2 regions of the Exiguobacterium sp. Helios genome follow, and region 1 is predicted to be linked to the other one. Evidence: predicted binding sites of a transcription regulator. Region 1 holds the regulator's gene; the other holds the start of a gene.

What was found. Region 1 encodes LexA, which represses DNA repair genes until DNA is damaged. Its sites were predicted from a motif close to CGAACATATGTTCG; they were not measured.
Positions count from the first base shown of each region.
Region 2: HNY42_RS03615 (Y-family DNA polymerase) is a predicted target of LexA. The motif match lies at 2,971-2,984, and genes of this name have one in related genera.

Region 1 covers NZ_CP053557.1:1,375,483-1,380,076, forward strand. The annotation lists gene glpK (glycerol kinase GlpK) at 1-766, opposite strand, end outside; gene HNY42_RS07025 (MIP/aquaporin family protein) at 804-1,508, opposite strand; gene HNY42_RS07030 (metal-binding protein) at 1,696-2,166, opposite strand; gene lexA (transcriptional repressor LexA) at 2,197-2,811, opposite strand; gene HNY42_RS07040 (cell division suppressor protein YneA) at 3,022-3,309, shown strand; gene HNY42_RS07045 (YneB family resolvase-like protein) at 3,355-4,008, shown strand; gene HNY42_RS07050 (DUF896 domain-containing protein) at 4,122-4,358, shown strand; gene tkt (transketolase) at 4,554-4,594, shown strand, end outside.
Region 2 covers NZ_CP053557.1:682,776-687,369, forward strand. The annotation lists gene HNY42_RS03600 (heavy metal translocating P-type ATPase) at 1-362, shown strand, start outside; gene HNY42_RS03605 (ZIP family metal transporter) at 426-1,238, opposite strand; gene HNY42_RS03610 (YolD-like family protein) at 1,308-1,637, opposite strand; gene HNY42_RS03615 (Y-family DNA polymerase) at 1,621-2,946, opposite strand; gene HNY42_RS03620 (pentapeptide repeat-containing protein) at 3,104-3,751, shown strand; gene HNY42_RS03625 (MBL fold metallo-hydrolase) at 3,812-4,567, opposite strand.

The sequences.
Region 1 (4,594 bases):
AACATGTTTGACCGAAGAGAGCAGCTTGCTGGTCACCGGCAATTCCGGCAATCGGAATTTCGAAGCCGAAGAAGTGATACGGAACGGTATTGTCATACACTTCACTTGATTGACGGACTTCCGGTAACATTGATTTTGGAACTGTCAGGATTTCAAGCAACTCATCATCCCATTTTTGTTCGTAAATGTTGTACATCAATGTCCGGGAAGCGTTTGTATAGTCTGTGATATGCGTTTTTCCACCAGACAGCTTCCAAACGAGCCATGTGTCGATTGTTCCGAATAGAAGTTCTCCGTTTTCTGCCTGTTCCCGTGCCCCTTCAACGTTATCCAAAATCCACTTCACTTTTGTCCCTGAGAAGTAGGCGTCAATCAGAAGACCTGTTTTATCACGGAATGTTTGGTTCAGACCCTGTGCATTCAGCTCATCACAGATACCGGATGTTTGACGGGATTGCCAGACAAGCGCGTGATAGACAGGTTTACCTGTTTCTTTGTTCCAGACGACCGTCGTCTCACGTTGGTTCGTAATTCCGATACTTGCGATTTGGCTCGGTTTGATATCAGCCGTTCCGAGAGCATCCGCCATGACAGCGAGGATTGATCCCCAAATTTCATTGGCATCATGCTCGACCCAGCCCGGTTGCGGGAAGTATTGTTTGAATTCACGTTGCGCAGAGTTCACGATTTGACCATCGTGGTCAAAAATAATGGCGCGTGAGCTTGTTGTTCCTTGGTCGAGTGCTAAGATGTACTTGTTTTCCATGCTGAAATCCCCCTTGAGATGTAGGTGTCAAACAAAATCAGTTTTGCAGCAGTTGATACAGCAAGACGGCTACTCCACCACCGATAATCGGACCAACGATTGGAATCCACGAGTAACCCCAGTCAGATGAACCTTTTCCTTTAATCGGTAAGATAGCGTGTGCAATCCGCGGACCAAGGTCACGGGCCGGGTTGATGGCATATCCTGTTGTACCACCGAGCGAGAGACCGATGACGACGACAAGAAGACCGACGATGAATGGTTTCAGTCCGTCACCAAATGTTGTCAGACCAAATGACAGGATTCCGAATACCAAGACAAACGTCCCGATGATTTCTGAAATCAGGTTTGACGGTGTATGGCGAATCGCCGGACCTGTTGCGAACACACCCAGTTTTGCTGCTTGATCATCAGTCGCTTCAAAGTGTTTCATATAATGAAGCCAAACGAGTACTGCACCGATGAATGCTCCGATTAATTGACCGGCGATATAGACAGGTACGTCTGCCCACGGTAAATCGGAATTCATGGCAAGCGCCAATGTCAATGCAGGATTGAGATGTGCACCACTCGAGGCAGCAATGTATGCTCCCGTCATGACGGCGAGACCCCAAGCGAATGTAATGACAATCCAGCCGCCGTTCTCAGATTTCGTCTTTCTCAAGACAACCCCTGCAACGACTCCGTCGCCGAGCAAAATCAGAATCATTGTTCCAATCAGCTCACTTGTAAAGTTACTCATGCAAAAACCCTCCCTTTGGATTAAAGCAAATAATGGCCTTTCCATTTAAACCTACATCTAATTGAGAACGTTTTCAATACAATTAATTCAAATCTTTGAATTAAAATTTCCTTAATTTATGTTTAAAAAAATGAATAATGGATACTAAAAAAATCCTTCGTTCATTTTTACAATGAACGAAGGATTTTCAACGACGCTTTTTCCGCTTCTTTTTTGTTCGAAAGAAGCTGCTGGAGTGATCAAGGACAATATGTATCGTACTGGCAACCATGACGCCGATGATGAAAGCAGGCATGGACGCGAACCAGGAATCGACCGTACTCGATTCAATGATTTTCAGGTACAGCGCCAAAAATAAAAGCGGAATCAGAAAAGCGGCGCTGTACATCAGGCGAATGAGATCGCCGATGATCAAACCGTGCGACCAGATGGAGCGGTGGGGCATGATTTTGACATAAGGCATCCAAAGGACCCGTAAAGGACCGTGCCGGTAGTAAGGTTCGGACTTCAAGTCGAGGTCTGGTGAAAGCCAAAGGGTGCCGACGGCGATGCCGACAGCGGTTGGAAGCCAATCCGTCTGCTGGGTTGCGACCGAATACGCAACATAGCCGGTTAAAGCAACGGTATTGACTGTATCGTGTACATTTCCAGAAGGCATAAAAAAAGACCAGCTGTGCTGGTCCCTCGCTTAGTGGATCGTCCGATATACGCCGATGACCTTGCCAAGAATCGAGACGTTATCGAAATACATCGGGTCCATCGAATCATTTTCTGGTTGGAGACGTACTTGTTGATCTTCTAAGAAGAACCGTTTGACAGTCGCTTCGCTATCTTCGGTCATAGCAACGACGATTTCACCATTCTCTGCTGTGTTTTGCTGACGAACGATGACCCGGTCACCGTCTAGAATACCTGCGTTGATCATCGACTCACCATCAATCGTCAACATAAAGACATTTTCGTTCCCGACGTAATGGGCAGGAAGCGGGAAATGTTCTTCAATGTTTTCGATGGCCGTGATTGGAAAACCAGCCGTTACTTTCCCGATGACGGGAATATGAACGATGGCTTCGTGATCTTCATCAGTTTTATCAAGCAATATCTCAATCGCACGTGGCTTAGTTGGGTCACGGCGAATCAGTCCGCGTTTTTCTAGACGATCCAAATGACCGTGTACCGTTGAGCTTGAAGCAAGACCAACAGCCTCACCGATTTCACGAACTGATGGGGGATACCCTTTCAGTTTCACTTGAGCAACGATGTAGTCAAGGATTTCTTGTTGTCGTTTCGACATTTTCCGCATATGAATTGCCACCTCTTTCCGGATTGGTTTTTTGAAGGTTATAGGAATACATGTTTCTAAAATCACTATAACATAGAACAAATGAGCGTACAAACAATTGTTCGACATTTTGTGTTGACCGAACACCGGTTCTTGGTTTAAGATGAGTTATGCGAACAATTGTTCCGAGAACATCTATTCTAAAAACATTTTTAACTGGAGGGATTTATCATGATGCATACGATTCGTACCCATGCCTTTTCCATTGTTTTTTATACGCTCAGCCTGGCTTTCATTCTTTTCCTTTTAACACCTCGACCGGACGAGAAGGTCGAGCAACTCTTGACGGCTTCTGTCACAGTCGATCAAAACGCGACCGTCGAACAGGTCGCCGAAGTCTATAATGACGGATCGATGACAGATCAGGAATATGTCGAGTGGTTGATCGAGAATAATGAACTGAAGACGACTCATGTCATTTCGAAAAACAAAATCGTTGTACCAATCGCGCAACAATGACAAACTGTAAAGGTTGTCAAAGAACGAACAGGGGTGTGAAGTACAGTGAAAGTAGTAATCTACTGTCGCGTCTCGACGGAAAAAGAAGCACAGGACAGCTCGCTTGAGCGGCAAAGATCGGAACTGTCGGGACTCGCTGCAACAAAAGGATTTGAAGTCGTGGAGATCATCACGGAAAAGGAAAGTGGTTATGACGTTGATCGGGAAGGGATGTTATCCGTTCTCGATTACGTCACACGTCAAGCCGTGGATGCCGTTCTCGTGACGGATGATACGCGGATCGGACGCGGGAATGCCAAAATCGCCATTTTACATACGTTCCAAAAACATCAGGTTCAACTGATGACGATGGAATCGGATGGCGAGTATAAACTGGCAGACGCCGAAGCGATGGTTCTTGAAATTGTATCGCTCGTCGAAGAGTATCAACGGAAACTGCATAATGCGAAAATTGCCCGCGGGATGCGACGGGCTGTCGAAAATGGATTTCGTCCCGAGCAGAACCTCAACCGTCAAGGTGAAAATGCCGGTCGGAGCCGAAAGGAAGTCCCGATTGAAGAAATCGTCCGGTTACGTGAGTTAGGACTGACATTCGCCGACATCGCGGTGACATTAAGAGGGATGGGACACGACATTTCGAAAGCGACCGTCAACCGGCGTTATCTGGAATATAAAGAAGTAGTCAGTACGTACGAATAAGGAAGTAAGTTTGATGCCTCAGCGGCGCATCAAACTTGCTTTTTTTTTTCGTGTCTTTTACAGTAAGGTTACTATTGAAAGCTCAACTTTGAGTCAACAGAAAGAGGGATATCATGTTATCACAAGAACAACTGGACCGGATTAACGAATTAGCCAATAAATCAAAAGTCGAACCACTGACTGATGCAGAAACAGCGGAACAAAAAGAATTACGGACTGCCTATCTGGAAGCATTCCGTGGTTCGTTCAAAAATCAGATGATGGGCATCAAAATCGTCGATGAAGAAGGAACCGACGTAACACCTGAAAAACTAAAGCAAGCGCAGGAAGAAGAACGGAACAAACAATAATGACAAAAGCTATGTCACTCATTGGGATGAGTGGCGTAGCTTTTTTTGGTGAAACGTTCGTAATATGTATCACGAAAGTGCCAAGAAAACGGCAATAGAGAGCGCATTCATTTCAATGTGACATACTATTTAGAAAAGTTGTATCACATTTGTGGGTATGCTAAAATGAGGAGGAATTTGTGAAAAAGAGAGAGGATGATTGTTTTGACGAACATGACAACAGTAGAATTATTAGC
Region 2 (4,594 bases), 690 kb from region 1:
AAGCGATCTTAGATCAAGCAAAGGGACGGGTCGCGTTTGTCGGGGACGGAATTAATGATGCTCCCGTATTGACGCGGGCGGATGTCGGGATTGCGATGGGTGGACTTGGAAGTGACGTCGCGATTGAAGCAGCGGATGTCGTCCTGATGACGGATGAACCGAAACAACTGGTCGAAGCGATTCGGATTGCCCGGTCGACACGCCGGATCGTCTATCAGAACATTACGTTTGCATTAGGTATCAAAGGGATTTTCTTATTGCTTGGTGCCTTTGGTGTTGCGACGATGTGGGAAGCCGTTTTTGCCGATGTCGGTGTGACAGTCCTCGCTGTCCTAAATGCGATGCGGATTTTACGAAAATAAGAATTCAATCTACAAATAAAACCTCTCCCATATTTACACGGGAGAGGTTTTATTGATGTTACATCATCCAAGTGCGACGTCAAGAATCATCATAACAGTGAAACCGACCATCAGACCAAGTGTTGCCAAGTCTGATCCGTTTTCAGCCTGTGATTCGGGAATCAATTCTTCGACGACGACGAAAATCATTGCGCCGGCGGCAAACGCCAAAGCATACGGCAAGAGCGGTTGAATAAAGAAGACGGCAGCAGCTCCGACCATAGCGGCAATCGGTTCGACGATCGCCGACAATTGTCCGTAGTTAAAAGCCCGCCGACGTGACATGCCTTCTCCGCGAAGCGGAATCGACAAAGCAGCCCCTTCCGGCATGTTTTGAATCCCGATTCCAAGTGCCAGTGTCAAGGCACCGGCAACGGTCGCACCATCCATGTTCAGTGCGGCGGCACCGAAAGCGACACCGATCGCGAGTCCTTCCGGGATATTGTGGAGCGTAATCGCGAGAAACAGCAACGTTGTTTTTTTCAGACCGGTCGAAGGACCTTCAGCGGTTTCGAGCGGAGCGGATAAGTGCAGATGGGGAGTTACAAAATCCAGGAGGCGGACAAAAAAACCGCCTGCCAGAAAACCGATTGCGGCCGGCAACCAGGCAATCCCACCATCTTTTTCCGTAAATTCAATTGCCGGGGCAAGCAAGGACCAAAACGACGCCGCAATCATGACACCGGCTGCAAAGCCGAGCATCATATTCATGACCCGTTTTTCAATCGTCGTAAAGACGAAGACAAGTGCGGCCCCGAGTGCCGTCAATCCCCAGGTCATCATACCGGCAAGCAGGGCTTGCATGACGACCGGAAGTCCGGTAAACCATTCCATCATACCAATCAATCCTTCTTTCAATGACAATTCTTAAAATAAGTGCGTATCGTACAGCAGCTTCTGTCTCTTCTACCCGTTTTCGATCCGGATGATTCGTCCGAGCGGAATTTCAATCCGTGAGGACCCGCGCAAAACAAGGTACGCGCGCTCACGGTGAACCTGCTCGATGAATCCGGATGTCGTGACATAGCCTCTTTCACTATAATACGTGATTTCGAGCTCGGTTCCTTCTATTAATGATTGTTCGAGTAAAAAATGCCAAGGATACTGCAGTTGTTCATCGATGACAGGAAAATCGATGTGATGTTTTTCAAGATAATAGGCTTTAAGCAACTGGATGTGTTCCGGCATCAAAAAGGGAAGCCACTTGAGATTTCCGCGGTCACGGTAACGTGTCATGTAAATCACCTCCCGGATGTCCGCCGACGAATCGGAGCCGGCGTTTCGCGACACTTGTATCGAGGAAAGACACCGCCAGCCGGATCGTTCCTTTTCCGTAACGTAAATTGACATGGTCGATGGCTTTTAATAACCGTTTTCTGCGCCAGACCTTTGTATTGTCCTCAAACAAGGACAATTGAAGTGTTCCTTGATCCGGGGTGAGTTGTCCGAGGGCGACCGATAGAAAGCGAACCGGTTCACCGTCGAGCCAATTCGGTTCGAACAATTGGAGGACGTAACGCAACAACAGCCGTTCATCGGCTGTCGGATAAGGCAGGCGGAGCTGTTTCGAAAAGCCATCCCGGGTGACATGGCGGGAGTAGCGAACGCCGAGATGCACCGTCCAACCGACTTGATTAGAAAAACGGACCCGTGCCGCGACATCACCTGCTAATTCGGAGAGGACTAAACGAATCTGTTCGTACTGGTAATAGTCACGCATCAAGGTCACTCCATGGCCGATCGTTCGTTTGGCATCGGATGTGGTCTGAAATAAAGTCAGGGGATTGATGATCGTCGGAGAACTGTCAATTCCCCAGGCGTGATGCCAAAGTTCTGCCCCGATTACGCCGAACCGTTCGTGCAGATCTTCCACCCGTGCTGCTGCCAGGTCACCAATCGTTTCGATACCAAGCGCCAGCAAATTCTGTTCCATCATCCGTCCGATGCCCCACATTTTACGAATCGGAAAATCGTGCAGCAACCGGGAAACATCCGCATATCCGCATCGTGCGATGCCTTCACGTTTTCCACGTAAATCAAGGACCAGTTTTGCGATGACATTGTTCGGACCAATCCCGATCCGGACCGGAATGCCGGTCTGATGCCAAATCGCCGTCTGGATTTTTTGAGCCGTTTCAACATCTGAGCCAAAAAGCCGTTCCGTTCCGGTCATATCGATAAAGTTTTCGTCAATCGAATAGATCCGGATCGCGTCGGGAGGTGCAAACTGATGCAAGACATCCAGTACTTCGATTGATGTTTTCATGTATGCCAGCATCCGCGGTTCGACGAGCACAATCTGTTTCCGCTCACGAGAAGGCAGCTGCTCAATTTGATAAAGACGACTAGCTGTCTTAATGCCAAGTTGTTTTAAGGCGGGACTGGCCGCAAGAATAACGGATCCGGATCGATGAAGGTCTGATACGACAGCGAGTTTCGTCGTCAAAGGAGGAAGGTTTCGGTAACGGCATTCGCAACTGGCATAGAAGGAGACACTGTCGACACAAAAGATGCGTCGATCGGGAAAAGAGATAGTCGGGTTCATCGGAAACACTCCTTGATACATAAAAGAACGTTTGTTCTTGTTTTTGATTTGACTATATCATGGTCTCAGTCGGTCTCAAATCAAAAAACCAAAAAAAGAGTCAATCTTTGCTACACTAAGAAAGATGAAAGTGAAGTAAAGAAAGAAGGGGAAGTACGTGAAAAAACAAATCATTCAATTACCCGAGTTACCGCATCAATTGACAGCAGAAACCTTTGAGGATGTCGAAATCGATGACCCGTATCTGTACCAAACGCTGTATGAAAAAGAGACATTACCGGTCGAGCTGACAGAACGGCTGGACGTCAATCAAGTCTGTTTTCGGAACGTCTCGTTTGCAGGACTGGTTTTTGAACGGGCTTCATTTGAAAATGTCCGGTTTGAACAATGTGACTTGACGGGCTGCCAGTTTCAGGACAGTCGTTTTCACCGGATCGTCTTTGAGGATTGTCGTCTGACCGGGATTCACTTTGAGTCCAATACAATCGATCATGTGACGATCAAAAACTGTCAGGCTAATTATGCTCAAGTTATCCGGACAGCGTTACGTCACGTCGCACTGGAGCAGACGACGATGCGGGAAAGCCATTTCTTTGAAATGAAGCCAACCGATTTCCGTCTGCATGAAGTTGATTTATCGGAAAGCCAATGGGTCGAGACGGCGTTAAAAGGACTCGATCTGCGGCATGCCGATCTGTCCGGAATCACGATTGATCCACGCTTCTTACCGGGTGCCGTCGTTACGGAAAGCCAGGCCATCACATTTGCCCGTTTACTCGGACTCGTCATTCCAAGTCACGATTAACGATAAACAAAATGAAGTCCACTGTCCCGGTAGTACTCGGGACAGTGGACTTCATTTTGTTTAGAAGGAAATGGTTTCACCGTCATCCGGGATGAGGAAATGTGCGGACAGATGATGAGCGGCCAGAAAGTCGGCAATCATATCGCGGCGCAGGAGACAATGGTTGACGGACTCGAGATGCGAGACGATGATCGTGGCTTCAGCCGCCGCTTCATGAACAGCAAGCAGATCACGCTGGGACATCGTAATCGGTTCGCCGGTCAGGAATTGTGCAGCACCACTGTTGACGATGATGATATCCGGCGCATGTTGTTCGATTGCCTTCGCGACTTCATCACACCAAATCGTGTCACCGGTGATATAGAGCGTCGGTTCGTCAGGATGTTTCAAGACGAGACCGGACACCGTACCCATCCGTTGACCGATTTCACCGACACCGTGTTGTCCCGACGTATGGGAGACACGGATATCACCGAGCGACAGTCCGTTCTCAAACGAAGATACATTCGTGAACCCGGATTCGCGGATCGTGGCCGCATCCGACTCATTTTGTGCATAAAGCGAAATTTGTTTCGGTAACACTTCTTTTGCCGTCTCGTCAAAATGGTCGGCATGCAGATGGGTGACGAAAATCGCGTCCGGATCAAGTAACGTTGCGATATCGACCGGTAAGTCGACGAGCGGGTTCGGAACGGCATTAGGTGTGTGACCAAACGGCGGTAAGGTTCCTTTTTCACCGAGAAACGGATCGATTAAAAATACTTGATTGGCATAAGTAACGACGAGTGTCGCATTACGGATCTGTTGAATATCCACAGGCAGTCTTCCTTTCGGGTTGGGAAT